DNA from 4 places in the Bradyrhizobium sp. BR2003 genome. Region 4 is predicted to be linked to each of the others. Evidence: predicted binding sites of a transcription regulator. Region 4 holds the regulator's gene; each other region holds the start of a gene.
What was found. Region 4 encodes LexA, which represses DNA repair genes until DNA is damaged. Its sites were predicted from a motif close to TGTTCNNNNTGTGTTCNG; they were not measured.
Positions count from the first base shown of each region.

Region 1: E2I15_RS30330 (YifB family Mg chelatase-like AAA ATPase) is a predicted target of LexA. The motif match lies at 1,683-1,700, and genes of this name have one in related genera.
Region 2: E2I15_RS06595 (single-stranded DNA-binding protein) is a predicted target of LexA. The motif match lies at 2,889-2,906, and genes of this name have one in related genera.
Region 3: E2I15_RS34545 (DNA recombination protein RmuC) is a predicted target of LexA. The motif match lies at 2,367-2,384, and genes of this name have one in related genera.

Region 1 covers NZ_SMYJ01000035.1:280,655-285,182, forward strand. The annotation lists gene E2I15_RS38895 (hypothetical protein) at 30-170, opposite strand; gene E2I15_RS30320 (DUF3800 domain-containing protein) at 261-1,007, shown strand; gene E2I15_RS30325 (hypothetical protein) at 1,004-1,216, shown strand; gene E2I15_RS30330 (YifB family Mg chelatase-like AAA ATPase) at 1,751-3,301, shown strand; gene E2I15_RS30335 (hypothetical protein) at 3,433-3,954, shown strand; gene E2I15_RS30340 (PAS domain-containing hybrid sensor histidine kinase/response regulator) at 4,058-4,528, shown strand, end outside.
Region 2 covers NZ_SMYJ01000011.1:58,007-62,534, forward strand. The annotation lists gene uvrA (excinuclease ABC subunit UvrA) at 1-626, opposite strand, end outside; gene E2I15_RS06585 (outer membrane protein) at 977-1,636, opposite strand; gene E2I15_RS06590 (outer membrane protein) at 1,882-2,628, opposite strand; gene E2I15_RS06595 (single-stranded DNA-binding protein) at 3,077-3,571, shown strand; gene E2I15_RS06600 (DUF2306 domain-containing protein) at 3,831-4,229, shown strand; gene gyrA (DNA gyrase subunit A) at 4,455-4,528, shown strand, end outside.
Region 3 covers NZ_SMYJ01000045.1:42,424-46,951, forward strand. The annotation lists gene E2I15_RS34540 (AmpG family muropeptide MFS transporter) at 1-931, opposite strand, end outside; gene E2I15_RS34545 (DNA recombination protein RmuC) at 1,127-2,335, opposite strand; gene def (peptide deformylase) at 2,506-3,033, shown strand; gene fmt (methionyl-tRNA formyltransferase) at 3,174-4,109, shown strand; gene truA (tRNA pseudouridine(38-40) synthase TruA) at 4,218-4,528, shown strand, end outside.
Region 4 covers NZ_SMYJ01000009.1:328,533-333,060, reverse strand. The annotation lists gene E2I15_RS06030 (HAD family hydrolase) at 1-179, shown strand, start outside; gene E2I15_RS06025 (molybdopterin molybdotransferase MoeA) at 182-1,393, shown strand; gene lexA (transcriptional repressor LexA) at 1,636-2,340, shown strand; gene E2I15_RS06015 (hypothetical protein) at 2,597-3,025, shown strand; gene E2I15_RS06010 (hypothetical protein) at 3,171-3,398, shown strand; gene E2I15_RS06005 (ComEC/Rec2 family competence protein) at 3,395-4,528, opposite strand, start outside.

The sequences.
Region 1 (4,528 bases), on a different contig from region 4:
CACGACGACAAGGCAGCGCACCATTTCATTCATCGCTTGGCTGACTTCTTTGTGGGCTTCTGCTTGGCGATCTTGCCCAGCCTCTCGCTGAACCGCTTTTCGCTGTCGTCCGCTTCGAGGTCGCGGGCGGCTTGTTTGAACTTCTCGATTTGAGACTTTTTGACAGCCATGCCTAAAGTTTCCTACGTGGCGTACATTGACGAATCCGGTGACGATGGAGTCGCCAGCGTTCGCCCGATCGATCCTAGCGGCGCGAGCGAATGGTTCGTTCTCTCTGCCTTGGTTGTCCGCGCGAGGCTCAGCGCGAGACTGTTTGGGTGCGCGATATCCTAAAGCAGATTCGCCTAGAACAGCGCCGGACCCTGCATTTTCAGCCCCTAGACGATTGGCGGCGCGCAATGGTTTGCGCCGGCATAGCGAAATTACCAGTGCGCTGCTTCGCGGTCATCTCGAACAAAGCCAATATGCACGGCTACCGGAACAAGAGGGCGGAAGCTGCATCGGTACTCGCCGGCAGAACCTGGTTCTATTGGTGGATCACCCGCCTCTTGCTGGAGCGCGTGACCGACTTCTGCGAGCAGCGATCCTACCGCGACTATGGAGAGCCGCGGATTGTCCGCCTTGAGTTCGCGCGCCGCAAAGGCCTGCGATACGGGCATCTACAAGCGTACCTGTGTTGGCTAAGAATGCAGAGCCGGGCTAACGCATTATTTTTGCGGCGAGGCGATCTCAAATGGTCCGTGGTAGATCCAATCCACCAGATCGCCGCCATCGATAACTCCGAACGCGCGGGCCTTCAATTGAGCGATTCAATCGCCTCATCGTTCTATCAGTCGGTCACAAGCGCGGACGTTTCTCCGGCCATCGCACTTGAGCCCCGAATGGCGCGAGGTCGCGACGGTCAGGTCTTCGAGTACGGCCTCAAGCTGATGCCCGACAACTTTCTTAGCCGCGCGACGCCTGAGCAGAGACGCATTTTCGATCACTACAAGGCGGGAACGAAATGAATAGACCAATTTGGGGCCGTTTAATCGCCTTGGCTGTGGTTGAATTGGTAATAGGCGGTATGTGGCTGTTCGGCACTATGAACCCGGCGGTTTTCGCTGTGCTGATGCTAGGTGTGCCCTTTGTCGCTCTGACGGTTGCTATGCCAATGATGTATTTGATCAGGTCCAATCGTTCTTTAAACAAGCCGCCTGCAAATTTGAAAAAGTGAGGCAGGCCCCCGGACCCTGAGGACACCGCTGGTTTGTAGTCCCACCCTCACGGTGAGGCATCCATACGGCTGTCATGCAAAGCATGACTCGGGTTTTTTCCGGCGTTGCCTGCCTTGTGATTCTGTACCAGATTCCTGTTGTCGAATCAAGTGGTTAGCTAACCAACTGACGACGAATCACTTTTCGCGTCGCAGGAAATCGAACTCCAACTGCACGCCCTTGGTGCGCATTCGAGCCGCGCCGCTCTAGCTTACCGGGACGGTGAGCGATCAGCGGCACGATAAGTGAGTCGCTTGCTTAATGGCCTTCTCGGCCCGATCCTGATCGTCCACGCCAAGCGCAACGCGGTTGCTTGTAGCGGAAATCGACATGTTCCTTTTATCATCGGCCGCCACTGTGCCGACGGCCGTCGCGCAGTTATCTACGATAAGCAACAGAGCCGGGGGCCGGCGCCGCCGCCCCCAATGTTCTCTTAATGTTCTTGCGCCGGAAGGCCCGCTCCGCTACCTTGGGTGGCGGAAGATAGGGGCAGCATGGTTCAGCGCGTTTCCACCGTCGCATTCGAGGGGATCGAGGCCCGCGCGGTCGACGTGCAGGTGCAGGTCGCGCCGGGATTGCCGGCATTCGCGATCGTCGGCCTGCCCGACAAGGCGGTGTCGGAAGCCCGCGAACGCGTGCGTTCGGCGCTGATCGCGTCCGGCCTCGCGCTTCCCGCCCGCCGCATCACCGTCAACCTCGCACCCGCCGACCTGCCCAAGGAGGGCAGCCATTACGACCTGCCGATCGCGCTCGGCCTGATGGCGGCGATCGGCGCGATTCCGCCGGATGCGCTGAACGGCTTCACCGTGCTCGGCGAGCTCGGGCTCGACGGCTCGCTCGCGCCGGTGGCCGGCGTGCTGCCCGCGGCAATCGGCGCCAATTCGCGCGACGAGGGATTGATCTGCCCGGCGGCCTGCGGCTCGGAAGCCGCCTGGGCCAGTCCGGACATCCAGATCATCGCGGCACACTCGCTGATCCAGATCGCCAACCACTTCAAGGGCACGCAGGTGCTGTCGCGCCCGCAGCCGAAGGTGCAGGACCAAAACGAGGCGCGCGAGGAAACGCTTTTGGACCTGCGCGACATCAAGGGCCAGGAGAGCGCGAAACGCGCGCTCGAGATCGCCGCCGCCGGCGGCCATCATCTCTTGATGATCGGCTCGCCCGGCGCCGGCAAATCGATGCTGGCGGCGCGACTGCCCTCGATCCTGCCGCCGCTGTCGCCATCGGAGCTGCTCGAAGTCTCGATGATCGCCTCGGTTGCCGGCGAGATCCGCGACGGCGCGTTGACCGCGCGGCGCCCGTTCCGCAGCCCGCATCATTCCGCCAGCATGGCCGCGCTGACCGGCGGCGGCATGCGCGCCAAGCCGGGCGAGATCTCGCTCGCGCATCAGGGCGTGCTGTTCCTCGACGAATTGCCGGAGTTCGATCCGCGCGTGCTGGATTCGCTGCGCCAGCCGCTGGAGAACGGCGAGGTATCGGTGAGCAGGGCCAACCACCGCGTCACCTATCCGGCGCGCTTCATGCTGGTCGCGGCGATGAACCCGTGCCGTTGCGGCCATGCCTATGAGCCCGGCTATTCCTGCAAGCGCGGCCGGCTCGACCGCTGCACCGCCGACTACCAGATGCGAATCTCCGGCCCGCTGATGGATCGCATCGATCTCAGGATCGAGGTGCCCGCCGTGACCGCGGCCGATCTGATCCTGCCGCCGCCGGCGGAGGGATCGGCCGAGGTTGCCGCCCGCGTCGCGGCCGCGCGCGACATCCAGCTCGCGCGCTATGCGGCTGCCGGCATGCCGCATGTCCGCACCAATGCGGAAGCGCCGAGCTCGCTGCTCGAGACCATCGCGCAGCCCGACGCGCATGGACAGAAGCTGCTGCGCGAGGCCGCCGACAACATGCACCTCACCGCGCGCGGCTATCACCGGGTGCTGCGGGTGGCGCGCACGCTTGCCGATCTCGACGGCGCCGAGACGATCGGCCGGCTGCACCTCGCCGAAGCGCTGTCCTATCGTGCATTGGCCGACGATTTGCGCCGCGCCGCGTGATCCAAACCGAAGCCCTGTCCCGATTCGTGCCGCAATGCCCCGCGTCAACGCCGCGGTAACGAGTTTTGTTTACGCTGCGCAAACCATAAGCACCGCGATCCGCGGCAAGCTTGGGTCGAGCGAGTTGTGTCATGTTGCGTTTGAAGATTTTGACGTCTGTGGTCCCCCTTGCCGTGGCCGCGGTCCTTGCCCGCGCCGAGTTCCTGCCGGGCCCGCGGCCCTGCATCGAGGTGGGTGGCGCCACGATGCAGATCGCATCGATCCCCTGGCTGGCGCAGCTTCACGTCAGCTTCACTGACGACCCCAGCCAGGCCACCGTCCGGGTCCAGATCGCCGACAGCGCCGATGCCGCCGACTTCACCGTGATCGACGACATCGACGATGCCGAGGCCGGCGCCTGCGAGCGCAGCGCGGCCGCGCAACTGATCGGGATTTCCAGCGATGCCTCGGCGACCGGCCCCGTCATCTATCTGACGCATGATGACGGCCCATCCGACTACCGTGTCTTCGTGCAGTCGAAGACGTTCTCGGCGCGCGATGCCGCGGCCCTGATCGTCAGCGCGCGCGGCGGACACCGCCGCCTTGAAGCCGCATCGCCCGAACCTGACACGCGCGTCCCGAACCGGGTCATGGCGGAGTTAACCCCCCGCTAACCTTGTTATCAGGGCAGCGCGAAATGGCCACCAACTTCAAGCACTTTGCAAGCTGGCCGACGCATCGTCACCGCCAGATCAAGCTGTCTCAGGGTCACCATTGATGGGGCGTTTCTTCCGGATCAAGTTGCGCCTTCGCCGCTTCGTCCGGCGCCATTCCTGGGTCGCGACGATCGTCCGTTCGTTCACGATCTTCTCCGTCGCATTCGGCAGCGCTTTCGGATTCATTTCGGGCGCGCTCTCGCAACAGAGCGGCTACGATCCCAATGCATTCGCGATCGGGGTCAGCTTCCTGTTCGCGCTCGCCTGCCTTTGGATCGTGACGCTCGGCATCCGCCTGCGGCTGATGCGCAAGCGGCTCCGCACCATCGCCATGCACAATGAAGCGATGGCCGACCGCAACTGGGAACTGCAGGAGGCCGAGCAGCGCGCCTCGACCCTGTTCGAGGCGCAGGACGATTTGATCGTGCTGCGCGACCTCGACGGGCTCATCACCTATGCCAACGACGCCTATTGCGAGCTGGCGCAGATTTCCCGCAGCGAATTGATCGGCAGCACCGCAACGCTGAAGGTG
Region 2 (4,528 bases), on a different contig from region 4:
TCGAGCGCGGGCGCCTCGGACAGTTCGTAGAAGGTGCCGTCGATCTTGACGCGCTGAAAGCCCTTCTTGAGATACTCGGCGAGTTCCTTCTTGTACTCGCCCTTGCGGCCGCGCACGACCGGCGCCAGCAGGTAGAGGCGAGTGCCTTCCGGCAGCGCCAGCACGCGATCGACCATCTGCGAGACGATCTGGCTCTCGATCGGCAGGCCGGTGGCCGGCGAATAGGGCACGCCGACGCGCGCCCAGAGCAGGCGCATGTAGTCGTAGATCTCGGTGACGGTGCCGACGGTGGAGCGCGGGTTCTTCGATGTGGTCTTCTGCTCGATCGAGATCGCCGGCGACAGGCCGTCGATCTGGTCGACATCCGGCTTCTGCATCATCTCGAGGAACTGGCGCGCATAGGCCGACAGCGACTCGACGTAGCGGCGCTGGCCCTCGGCATAGATGGTGTCGAACGCGAGCGACGACTTGCCGGAGCCGGACAGGCCGGTGAACACCACGAGCTTGTCGCGGGGAATCTCGACGTCGATGTTCTTCAGATTGTGTTCGCGCGCGCCACGGATCGTGATGGCGCGCGATGAGGAGCCGGCGTTCTGTTGGCGCTTCGCCTTGAGCACTTCATCCATAGCGACAGTTCCGGGCGCATGCTTGGGCGCCTTTTGGGCGCGCATCGCCGGTGATGCCGGGACCTTGCGCCGATGGGGTGTGAAGACTGGAACGTAGGAAGAACGGCCAACAATTTCCAGTGCTGAGTCGCGTCCATCAACGGATAGTTTGCCTGATGGCAGCAGCCGTCAGCAGCGCCGGTTCCGCCAGAGCCTTTTGCCGTTCCGATGGAATCGGAACGGGGGCTCCAGATTCCTGCTGTGGCGTGTTTTCTTGACGCGAACCGGAATCCACTTCGCTCAAAAACGCTCTTACGCAAAAAGGCCGGCGCGAAGCCGGCCTTTCCGCGTGATCTGATCGCAGATCGATCTTAGTACTTGGCGACGATCGGGCCGCCGAAGTGATAGTTCACGCCGAACTGGGCGCTGTGCAGCTCGAGCGTACCGGACGGCACGCCGAAATAGTTCTCGCTGTCGAGGCTGCGATACAGGTATTCGCCTTTGATCGACCACTGCGGCGCGATGAACGCTTCGACGCCGGCGCCGACGGTCCAGCCGGAGTGGAAGTTGCTCTGCGAGGCGGTCACGCCGAGGGCGGTGACGCTGACCTCGTTGTTGGCCCAGGCGTAGCCGCCGGTGCCATAGAACAGCACCTTGTCGACGGCGAAGCCGAGGCGGCCGCGCACGGTGCCGAGCGAGTTGATCTTGCTGCGGGCGGTGACGCCGAGCGCGGAGACCGACGCGTCGATGTCAGCACCTGCAGCGTCGACCTCGAGGCCGTACACGATGTTGCCGGCCTGCCAGTTGTAGCCGACGGTGCCGCCGCCGAAGCCGCCTTCCATGCTCGGGGTGCCGGAGTTCTCGCTGGCGTAGCCGCCGAAGCCGCCGACGTAGAAACCGGTCCAGTTGTAGATCGCGGCCGGCGGCGGAGCCTTCACGTAGGGGGCGCGCGCCGCCATGTCGGCGGCCATCGCCGGTGCAAAAGCGCTCAGTACAAGCATGCCGGCCGACGCCAGCAAAACAGTCCTCATTTTCAAAGTCCCAGTCCCATTTTCTTGTTGTCCCTTCAAAGATTTTGAAGAGAGCGTCACAGCAGTGTCGCGTGACGTGCTGGTGCTTCTACAGAGAAATGCCGGAAGTTGTGTATCCGGGAAACCACAATGCACTGAAAACGGCCTCGGTGAGGTGCACGTGCACACGCAACGAAAAAGCCGGCGCACAAACAAAAAGGCCGGCGCGAGGCCGGCCTTTCGTCTGGATCAATCGGTCTGCGCGATCAGTAGCGCGCGACGACCGGGCCACCCCACTTGTAGTTCACGCGGACGGTGACGAGGTCGACGTCCTGGCGATCACGGATGGTGCTGTTCAGCGTGCCGTTGGGAGCGATCAGGTTGTAGGTCTTGTCCTGCATGAACAGGTGGTCGTATTCGATGCCTGCGGTCCAGTTCGGCGCGAAGCCGACTTCGATGCCGGCGCCGACGGTGCCGCCCCAGCGGGTGTCGCTGGCGCTGCCGACCAGCACGCCGGTCGGGGTGAAGTAGGTGTTGAAGCGGTTGTCGGTCAGCGCCGCGCCGCCCTTGGCGTAGAGCAGCACGTTGTTGACGGCGTAACCGATCTGGCCGGTGAACAGGCCGAACGCGTCGATCTTGGACTGGTTGGTGAACAGGCCCGGGAAGATCGCGCTGTTGTTGCTGCCCTTCAGGTCAGCCCAGTCGCCCTGCGCTTCAAGGCCGAACACCCAGGTGCCGGCCTGCCAGCGATAGCCGATCTGGCCACCGGCGACGCCGCCGGTTGCATCATGGCAACCATCTGATGCGAGGAAGATGCCGGCCGGGAGCTGGTCCCAGCAATTGTGGCTCGAGCCCCAGCCGCCGTTGGCGCCGATGTAGAAGCCGGTCCAGTCATAGATCGGGGCAACCACTGGCGGCGGCGCCTTGGTGTAGGGGCGCGCAGCGAGATCGGCAGCCGCGGCAGGCGCAGCAAACGCAATCAGAGCAACCGTACCGAGCAAAAACTTCTTCATTATCAATCCCCCAGCACCCCGATCGGCTTCCAAACGGTCCCGAAGCACGATCCCAGACGCGAGCGCCCGCGCCATGGTTGGAGCTATACGCTGATTCAACCGCAAACGCAGTCTCCCAAATGCAACACTCGCGGGAGAAGTATCGATAAAGCAAGCCGCTGATTTGTTTGTTGTTTTTCTAAATCTTGCTGCCGGGCGTCGGCCTGCGCCGAGGTCGGCTGCCGCTCTGACGGCACTGGCCGCTTCTACGGATGGTTGTGGCGAACAAAACTGGAACGATGCCGGATCCGGTGCTATATCCCGATATCCGTGGATAACCGCGCGACGGCAAAGGCGACGAGCCGGCACCGGCGTATAGGGTCATCCACGACGCCTGCGACGTAAGTGGCGAAGGTTGAGAGTGGCGGCCGAATGTCCGGACGCCCGGTTTTTGAGTGGAGATGATGCGATGGCAGGAAGCGTGAACAAGGTGATCCTGGTGGGAAACCTCGGCAAGGATCCGGAAATCCGGCGGACGCAGGACGGCCGTCCGATCGCAAACCTTTCCATCGCCACCTCGGAAACGTGGCGCGACAAGGGCACCGGCGAGCGTAAGGAAAAGACCGAGTGGCACCGCGTCGTGATCTTCAACGAGGGCCTCTGCAAGGTCGCCGAGCAGTATCTGAAGAAGGGCGCCAAGGTGTACATTGAGGGTCAGTTGCAGACCCGCAAATGGACCGACCAGAGCGGCGTCGAGAAGTACTCGACCGAAGTCGTGCTGCAGGGCTTCAACTCCAACCTCACCATGCTCGACGGGCGTGGCGGTGGGGGCAGCAGCTTTTCCGATGATGGCGGCAGCGATTTCGGTTCGGCCGGACCGGTCAGCTCGGCGCCGCGCCGCGCCGTCGCCGCGGGTGGTGGCAGCAGCCGCAACAGCGACATGGACGACGACATCCCGTTCTGAGCAACGGTCGCGCTTCCGTCGATTCCGTCAGGCGCCGTTCCGTGAAGATCATTTCCCGGAACGGTTGTTGCGATCCGGAGCAGCAATTTCCTCGTGTGGAATATGAGGATAACTCGGTAAGTCTCTGTCAGAACGTCGGTGGTTCGACGTAAAGGGATGCGGGTTCCCTGGACTTTGACACAGCCTGATGTAAATGATATTTACATTGGCATGCGGCATTTGACGCTTGGCCGCGAGCTTCACCCGAGGGCCGGCCATCATGAGCCTCGCGCCATCGCTCGACGCCGCGCCTGCGATCCCGCTCCACGCCTTTGCCGCGATGGCCGCCTTCGTGCTCGGCTCCATCCAGCTCGCCGCCCCCAAGGGCATACTGCCGCACCGGACCCTGGGCTGGATCTGGGTGATCCTGATGCTGGCGGTCGCCGGAAGCTCGTTCTGGATCCATCAGATCCAGCTGGTCGGTCCCTGGAGCCCAATCCACCTGCTGTCGATCTTCTCGCTCGCCATGCTGGCGCTCGGCGTCACGGCCGCACGGAGCCACAATGTCCGCCGCCACAGGTTCACGATGATCGGCATCTTCTTTGGCGCACTGCTCATCGCCGGACTGTTCACCTTCATCCCCGGGCGGATCATGCACGCGGTGGTCTTCGGCCACTGACGGGAGAGACAAGTAGCGAATGGCGGGTGGCGAATAGGGGATTATTCCATCCGCTATTCGCCATTCGCCACGCGCTTCCCGACCAGGCAGCCGGAACCTCGGCGCTCCACCCGTAAGTGCATGAAAAAACGAACGGAAAAACGGCTTGCCGGAGCCGCGCAAGGGTGGTTATCAGGCCTCCGATGGGCTATATGATTCCTCAGTAGAACTGACCGGATTTCCCCTTTGTCCGATAACGACGACCAAAAGCCCGGCGAGCCGCCGGGACCCTCAGATATTCGTCCCGTTTCCATTCTCGA
Region 3 (4,528 bases), on a different contig from region 4:
TCGCGGCAAGGCCGACACCTTTCACGATCGCCGCGTAATCGACCTTGGAAAAGCCGATGTCGATCACGAACGGCGCGGTCATGGTGCCTGAAAACGCGTCGGTGAACTTGAACAGCACCACAAAGGCGAGCGCGGCGAAGGCGTCCTTGCGGCTGAGGAACTCGGAGAACGCGCCAATCGCGGCGTGAAACACGCGTTCGGCGGCGTTCTGCGCGTGGGTCGCCGCCTCCGCGCCCTTCGATTGCGCCGGCTCGGTCGCCGCCAGCGCGGTGACGATGCCGATCACGACCAGCGCGGCCATCACCACATAGCCCCACATCCAGGCCGACGGGCGCGCGAGGCCTGCGGACTCGAAGCCGCTGACGATGAACAGCGCGCCGGCGGTCGAGACCAGCATGCCGACGCGATAGGCCGCGACATAGGACGCCATGCCGGCGGCCTGCTCGCTTTCAGGCAGGCTTTCGACGCGGAAGGCATCGACCACGATGTCCTGCGTCGACGAGGCGGTTGCGACCAGCAGCGCGGCAAACGCCGCGAACCATGGCGAGCGCGCCGGATCGGCCAGCGCCAGCACCAGGATCGCCGCGATCAGCAGCAGCTGCGAGAACAGCAGCCAGCCGCGGCGGCGGCCGAACATCTGCGTGAACAGCGGCACGTGCAGCGCGTCGACCAGCGGCGCCCAGAGGAACTTCAGCGTGTAGGGCGTGCCGATCAGCGCCAGCAGCCCGATGGTGCCGAGATCGACCCCGGCCTCCTTCATCCAGACCTGCAGCGTCGAGCCCGACAGCGCCAGCGGCAGCCCCGAGGAGAAGCCGAGCAACAGCACGATCAGCACCCGCGGCTGCAGGTACACGGCAAAACTGTCGCGCCATGAGGTGGCGGCGGGGGGATTCTTTTCCGGTTGGGTCGCGGTCGCTTCGGGCGCGGTCATGCCCCCCTGTTAGCAGATTCGACCGCAGCTGCCTTGGCTCCCTCTCCCCGCCCTTTCGTGGGGAGAGGGTTGGGGTGAGGGGCTTTCTCGACGAATCATGACGGGCGCAATGTGCGAAAACTCCCTCTCACCCGAAATTCGCGCGACGCGCGAATTTCGACCTCTCCCCGCAAGCGGGGCGAGGTGACTTCGAGGCTACTCCCCCGCCTGCAGCTTGCGGGGGGCGGGGAACAGGTCGGACGTGCTGCCCTTGACGAAGCGGGGGACCTCGATCGGGGTCTCGGACTTGCTGAAGTCGAGTTCCTCGATGCGGCCGGCGCGTTTCTCGATCTTGTCGGCGGAGATCAGGATCTGCCTGACGTCCTCGTTCACCTGGCCGAAATGGGTCTGCAGCTTGAGCACGCGATCGCGCAGGCGGCCGAGGTCGTCACCCAAGTGCATCACCTCGTTGCGGATCTGGTCGGCGGCGTCGCGGATGCGGGCGTCCTTCAGGATTTGCTGCATCACCTGGATCGCCAGCATCAGCAGCGACGGCGACACCAGCACGACGCGGGCGCGATAGGCCTTCTGGATCACATCGTCGAAGCCGTCATGGATCTCGGCATAGACCGATTCCGACGGCACGAACATCAGCGCGGTGTCCTGGGTCTCGCCCGGGATCAGGTACTTCTCCGCGATGTCGCTGACATGCTTCAGCACGTCGGCGCGCAGCCGCTGGCTGGCGAATTTGCGTTCCTCGTCGCTGCGCGCATCGTGCAGCGCAGTCATGGCCTCGAGCGGGAATTTCGCGTCGATGCAAAGCGGGCGCTGGTCCGGCAGGAACACGACGCAGTCCGGCCGCTTGCCCGACGTCAGCGTGTACTGGAACTCGAACGAGCCCTTCGGCATGCCGTCCTGGACGATCGCCTCCATCCGCGCCTGGCCGAACGCGCCACGCGATTGCTTGTTGGCGAGCACGTCGCGCAGCGTCGTCACCTGGGTGGTGAGCTCGTTGAGGTTCTTGTGCGCGTGGTCGATGATGCCGAGCCGCTCGTGCAGCACGCGCAGCGAATCCATCGTGTTGCGGGTCGATTGCTCCATCGACTGGCCGACCCGGTGGGTCACCGAATCGAGCCGCTCGTTGACGGCCCGGGCCATCTCGGCCTGGCGGCCGACCAGCGCCTGCGCCATGGCGTCCACGCGTCCGGAGGATTCGCTCTGGGCCCGCAGCATGTCGGCAAGCCGCTCCTCCAGCTCGTCGGCGCGGATGGCCTGGGCCATCGCGAGTTCCGCGCCGCGCCGGCTGGCGCGGGCGATCACGACCGCAATGGCGAGCAGCAGGATCAGCGCCAGCGCCCCAAGGCCGATCAATGCGTCGGAGACACGGACCGGAAGCTCGCCAATCGTCAGGAGAATCTCGTTCATGCCGGCAGTTGTAGCCGATTCGCAGTCCGGCGCGAACGAAGAGGGAACGATTATGGCAAATGCATTCCTGATTTTCCGGGTTAATGCGGGATGAAGAAACGTGGTTAAGGTTGTCCTAACGGGTTCCTGAGCGCATTGACCCCATGAAGTCAGCAGCTTAAATCGCCGCCATGGCATTAAGAGAAATCATCATCCTGCCGGACAAGCAGTTGCGGCTGGTGTCGAAACCGATCGAAAAGGTGACGCTGGAGATCCGCAAGCTGGCCGACGACATGCTCGAGACCATGTATGACGCGCCCGGCATCGGGCTGGCGGCGATCCAGGTCGCGCAGCCGCTGCGGCTGATCACCATGGACCTCGCCAGGCGCGACGAGGACGGCGAGACCACGGCGAAGCCGCGGGTCTTCATCAATCCGGAGATCATTGCGCGTTCGGAAGAGCTGTCGGTGTACGAAGAGGGCTGCCTGTCGATCCCCGAATATTACGAGGAGGTCGAGCGCCCGGCGCGGGTACGCGTGCGATTCACCGATCTCGACGGCACGGTGCATGAGGAGGATGCGGAAGGCCTCTACGCCACCTGCATCCAGCACGAAATCGATCATCTCAACGGCGTGCTGTTCGTGGACTATCTGTCGAAACTGAAGCGCGACCGCGTCTTCAAGAAATTCGAGAAGGCCGCCAAGCGCGCGGCGGAGTGACCGTTGCATTTGTCCACCGTCACGCCCGGGCATGTCCCGGGCATCCACGTCTTCCTTTCTTCACGGCGCCAAGACGTGGATGGCCGGGACAAGCCCGGACATGACGGATAGTTTGGAGCCAGCGAGAGTAGTTTGATCTCATGCCTCTCCGCCTGATCTTCATGGGCACGCCCGATTTCGCGGTGCCGACGCTGCTGGAGCTCGTAGCCCATGGCCATGAGATCGTGGCGGTCTACACCCGCGCGCCGAAGCCGGGCGGGCGGCGTGGCCTGCAGCTGCAGCCGACGCCGGTCGAGCAGGAGGCGCGCCGCCTTGGCATTCCCGTGCTGACGCCGAAGACCCTCAAAACGCCGGAAGCGCTCGAGGAGTTTCGCGCGCATGACGCGGATGCCGCCGTCGTCGTCGCCTATGGCATGATCCTGCCGCAGGCCATTCTCGACGCGCCCAGGCTCGGCTGCTTCAACCTGCATGCCTCGCTCTTGCCGCGCTGGCGCGGCGCCGCGCCGATCAACCGCGCCATCATGGCCGGCGATGCCGAGAGCGGCGTGATGGTGATGAAGATGGATGTCGGCCTCGACACCGGCGACGTCGCGATGGCCGAGCGGCTGCCGATCTCGGACGGCATGACGGCATCCGATCTGCACGACGCGCTGGCGCCGCTCGGTGCCGACCTGATGGTGCGCGCGATGGCGGCGCTCGGGCGCGGCGGCTTGCAGCTGACGAAGCAGAGCGCGGACGGCGTGACCTATGCGGCCAAGATCGAGAAGGCCGAGGCGCGGATCGACTGGACACAGCCGGCGCGTGCGGTGCTGCGGCACATTCACGGGCTCTCGCCGTTTCCCGGCGCCTGGTGCGAACTTGCAGGCGAGGGCGAGCCGGTGCGGCTGAAGATCCTGCGCTGCGAGCTGGCCAGGGGTTCGGGCGCATCGGGCGATGTGCTCGACGACAACTTTGCGATCGCCTGCGGCGACGGTGCGATCCGGATCCTCGAACTGCAGCGCGCCGGCAAGGCGCCGATGAAGGCAGCGGACTTTTTGCGCGGCACGCCGCTAAAGCCGCCTGCGCGGGTCTTGTGAGATTGTCATGCGCGCGCTTGACCCGCGCATCTATCTCGAAACGGCCTTTTCGGAAGACGATGGATTGCCGGGTCAAGCCCGGCAATGACAGCAAAACCAGATGGAACGATGCCGCGCTACAAGCTCACCATCGAATATGACGGCACGCCGTTCTCCGGCTGGCAAATCCAGGACACCGCGCCGACCGTGCAGGGCGCGCTGGAGGCGGCGGTCAAGGCGATCTGCGGCGAGGACGTGCGCGTCCATGGCGCCGGGCGTACCGATGCCGGCGTGCATGCGCGCGGCCAGGTCGCGCATTGCGACATCGCCAAGCATTTTCCGCCCGGCCGCTTTCGCGACGGGCTGAACGCGCATCTGCGGCCCAATCCGATCGGCGTGCTCGCGGCTGACATCGTGCCCGATGATTTCGAGGCGCGGTT
Region 4 (4,528 bases):
ATGATCATGTGGTAAAAGCCATCGGCGTGCCGGCGTCGCGGATCCTGTTCTTCGACGACCTGGCCGCCAATATCGAAGGTGCGCGGGCGCGCGGCCTTCATGCTATCCACGTGACATCGACGGATGACGTGGCACGGGCTTTGACCGCACTTGGTATTTTAGGAATTGAGGAGCTCTGAGCGTGGCCCTGATGCCGGTTGCCGATGCCCTGTCCGCCGTCCTTGCCGGCGCCGAACCGCTGCCGGAGGAGATGGTCGCGCTCGATGCCGCCTACCACCGCACGCTGGCGCACGACCTCGCGGCGCTCCGCACCCAGCCGCCGCAGCCGATGTCGGCGATGGACGGCTATGCCGTGCGCGCCGCCGATGCGGCCGATCTGAAGGCCCGGCTCAAGGTGATCGGCGAAGTCGCCGCCGGTCGGCCGTTCGAGCGGACAGTCGGCGCCGGCGAGGCGGTGCGGATCTTCACCGGTGGCGTGATCCCCAATGGGGCCGACGCCGTGATCATCCAGGAAGACACCGCCGTCGACGGCGACCACATCACGATCACGGAGACCGCCAGCGTCGGGCGGCACATCCGCCCGGCCGGGGTCGACTTCCGTGCGGGCGAGGTGCTGCTCGACGGCGGCAGCCGCCTGTCCGACCGCGCGCTGTCGCTGGCGGCCGCCATGAACTATCCGGAACTTGCGGTGCGCTGCCGCCCGAAGGTCGCGGTGCTGGCGACCGGCGATGAACTGGTGATGCCGGGCTCGCAGCCCGGCCCCGGCCAGATCGTCTACTCCAACGGCTACGCGCTGCGGGCGCTGGCGCGCGCCGAGGGCGCCGAGACCGTCGACCTCGGCGTTGCCGCCGACACAATGGAGGCGACCACGGCCGGCATCCGCCGGGCGCGCGAGGCCGGCGCCGATGTCCTGATCACGACGGGCGGCGCCTCGGTCGGCGACCACGATCTCGTCAAGCGGTCGCTGGAAGCCGAGGGCGTCGAGATGGCGTTCTGGCGGATCGCGATGCGGCCGGGCAAGCCGATGATGCACGGCCGGCTCGGCGCGATGCGGGTGATCGGCCTGCCCGGCAATCCGGTGTCGTCCTATGTCTGCGCTTTCCTGTTCCTGGTGCCGTTGATTCGGGCGCTGAGCGGCCGGAAAGTGATTCATCATCGCCGCACGAGCGCCCTGCTCGGCCGCGACCTCGCCGCCAACGACCAGCGCGAGGACTATCTGCGGGCACGGCTCGAAGCGCGCGAGGACGGCACGTTGATCGCAACGCCGGTGACGCAGCAGGACTCGTCGCTGCTCGGGAATCTCGCTGCGGCACGGGCACTTCTCGTGCGTCCGCCGTTCGCGGCAGCGGCCGTCAAGGGCAGCGAATGCGAGATTCTGACACTGCCCGAATAGGGTTTTCATGCCCCACCGATCGTGCGTTGCCTGATCCGTTCACCGGAAATTAAGTGGTTGCGGAACACATATCGAACATATAGTGTCCGTTCATGATTTGTTTCGAGTACTGGTGTCTACAATCGGGAAGCCGCGTGGAAGCAAGTGCAACGAGCACATGCTCCTGAGGTCAGGCCCGCCTGAAGGCCCCACCAGAAGAGTCTCGGAATCGAACGACGCTATCAACCGGGGGAATGCTCGAGATGCTCACGCGCAAACAGTACGAACTTCTGCGTTTCATCAATGAACGTCTGAAAGAGGCCGGCGTACCGCCCTCCTTCGACGAGATGAAGGATGCGCTCGACCTGCGCTCGAAGTCCGGTATCCACCGCCTGATCACTGCGCTGGAGGAGCGCGGCTTCATCCGCCGCCTGCCGAACCGCGCCCGCGCCATCGAGGTCATCAAGCTGCCCGAACTCTCGGCTGGCGGCGGCAACGGCCGACGCGGCTTCACGCCCAGCGTCATCGAAGGCACCCTCGGCCGGCGCGCCAGCACGCCGCCGATCGCCGAGGACGACGGCAACCGTCCGGTCGCGGTCCCCGTGATGGGCCGGATCGCCGCCGGTACGCCGATCGAGGCGCTGCAGACCCGCAGCCACACCATCAGCGTGCCGCCCGACATGCTCGGCGCCGGCGAGCACTATGCGCTCGAGGTGCGCGGCGACTCGATGGTCGATGCCGGCATCCTCGACGGCGACATGGCGCTGATCCAGCGCAACGACGTCGCCAACACCGGCGACATCGTGGTGGCGCTGATCGACGAGGAGGAAGCCACCCTGAAGCGCTTCCGCCGCCGCGGCGCATCGATCGCGCTCGAGCCGGCCAACACCGCCTATGAAGTGCGCATCCTGCCGCCGAACCGGGTGCGCATCCAGGGCAAGCTGATCGGCCTGTATCGCAAATACTGAATTGCAAATACTTGCGGCGGCCGGGAACGAGCAACACGTCGGATCGTTCCTTGCATGATAGCGTAGCGTACGGCCTGCCCGATGCGCTCCGATACCTCTCGCGCAGCGTCGCGTGTTTGTGATCGGGGTCGGTCTCGGACCAGTCGTACAATCGCCCAGAAACGAGCAGAAGCTCGTTCGCTATCGTCCACTCTGGTAGAGGCCCCAATGCCTCAAGAGAGGCACGGGTCGCTACCTCGAAATGAGGAGCCATCCGATGTGTGACTATAGTCTGCACGCCGTGGCATCGCGCCCCGCCATTGTCGGAGAGACGCTGATCACGACGACGTTCCGCGGCACGTCGACCCGCGGTTTTGCTTCGGAGAACGATCCCACTGTCGCGGTCTGCATGCTGCCGGGCACCGAGCTCGCTTTCGCCGAGAACGTTCGCTACGACAGCCGCTGGATCTGGACCAAGACGCTGAACTATCGCGTCGGCGTATTCAACGAAGTCGAGCCCGACGTGCCCGATCGGCATCATGACGCGGTCGAATTCCCCGACGGCAGCCATGTGCTGGTGACCCAGCTGGTCGAGGGACAGCGCGTCAGCGTGCTGCAATTGCCGGCGCTGCATCCGCCGGTCGAGCAGAAGCCGAAGGTTGTGGAGCGGCGGCCCTCCGCATTCGCAACGCTGTTTTTGGGTTGAGCGCATCGTCGCCGCGGAATGGGCTGTTCGGCGGCGGATGACCTAAGCAATTTCGGGCGACCCCGGACTCCCGCTTCCGGGGCGCAGGAGGGAATTTGCGTCAGCCGGCGCCTTGGCGCATCATCGGGCACGGAGGACGTGCGCGGTGGTCGATAAGGTCACATGGCAAAAGGCTGGACGCGTCACGGAACCGGGCCGCTACATGTTCCGGTTCGGTTGGCTGACGGTGACGGCCGACGACCTGAAAGTCTGGGAGCAATTTCCCGAGGCTTCCTTCACGCTCGTCAAGAAGCCCGATGCCGGCCCCGACTCCGACGAATACCATCTCGGCCTGTTCGAGCTCCCGAGCGCCCCCTCCCCGGACCACCGCTAATCATCGCCCTGCAGATCGGTCTCGGCCGGCGTCGCATCCACGGCAGGCCGCGGTGCGGCGGCGGGTGCGCGCAGCGTCGTCTCGCTCTCGCCGTCGCCGGGAACCGCCGGCGACCACGGCCGGTCGATCCCGCCGGGCTTGACCGCATCGACGGCGTAACCGTCCCTGCTCCGCCGCAGCACCAGCGCGCCGTGGCGCCGCAGCCGCTCGGCATCGATTACCGATGCCGCGCAGCCCTGCGGTACCGGCCGCGCCGTCACGATCAGGCCTGCGCGCTCGCAGTCGTCCGCCAGCGCCTCCGGCCGGGTCGCCAGCGCGACGAAGGCGCCGCCGGGTCCCTGGGTCACGCAGCCGCCGGCATCGCACGAGACGCCCTCGCCGAGCGACGCATCGGTGGCGGTCCGCGCGTCGGCGTCCGCCGCCAGCCACTCCTTGACCAGGAACGCATCCTTGGCGCTGTGCATCAAATGCAGCCGCCCGTCGCCGCCGCGCACCGCGACGTTGCGGCCGTCGCCGGAGACCAGCACGTCCGGCTGCGGCACCCTGAGCGCCCAGACCGAGGCCGCCAGCAGCAGCACCGCGCCCGACCAGCGCAGCGGCGTGCGCAGCAGCCCGAGCAGGATGATGCCGGCACTCGCTGCGATCAGCGGCCCGATCCCGAACGCCGCTATGCGGCCGACCGCGCCTGGCAGTGCGGCGACCCATTGCGTCACCAGGATCATCCAGTCGATGCCAAGACCCATGATCGCCCAGAACACGCCGTCGAAGCCGAACGGCATGGCGACGAGCCCCAGCAGGCCGGCCGGCATCACGACCGCCGACACGACAGGCATCGCCGCGAGGTTGGCGAACAGCCCGTAGGGCGTCACGCGGTGGAAATGGAACGCGGCGTAGGGCGTCGTCGCCAGCCCCGCCACCAGCGAGGCCAGCATCAGCATCGTGAGTTCGCGGCCGCCCCACAGCGCAACCCGTGCGGTCGCCGAATGGTCGGGCGACGCGAATAGGTTCGGTAGCCCGATCTGCACCAGCGCCACCAGCCCGAGCGTCGCCGCAAACGACATCTGGAAACTCGGATGCACCAGCGCCTCCGGCGCGATCGCGAGCACGATCAGCGCCGCCACCGCCAGCGT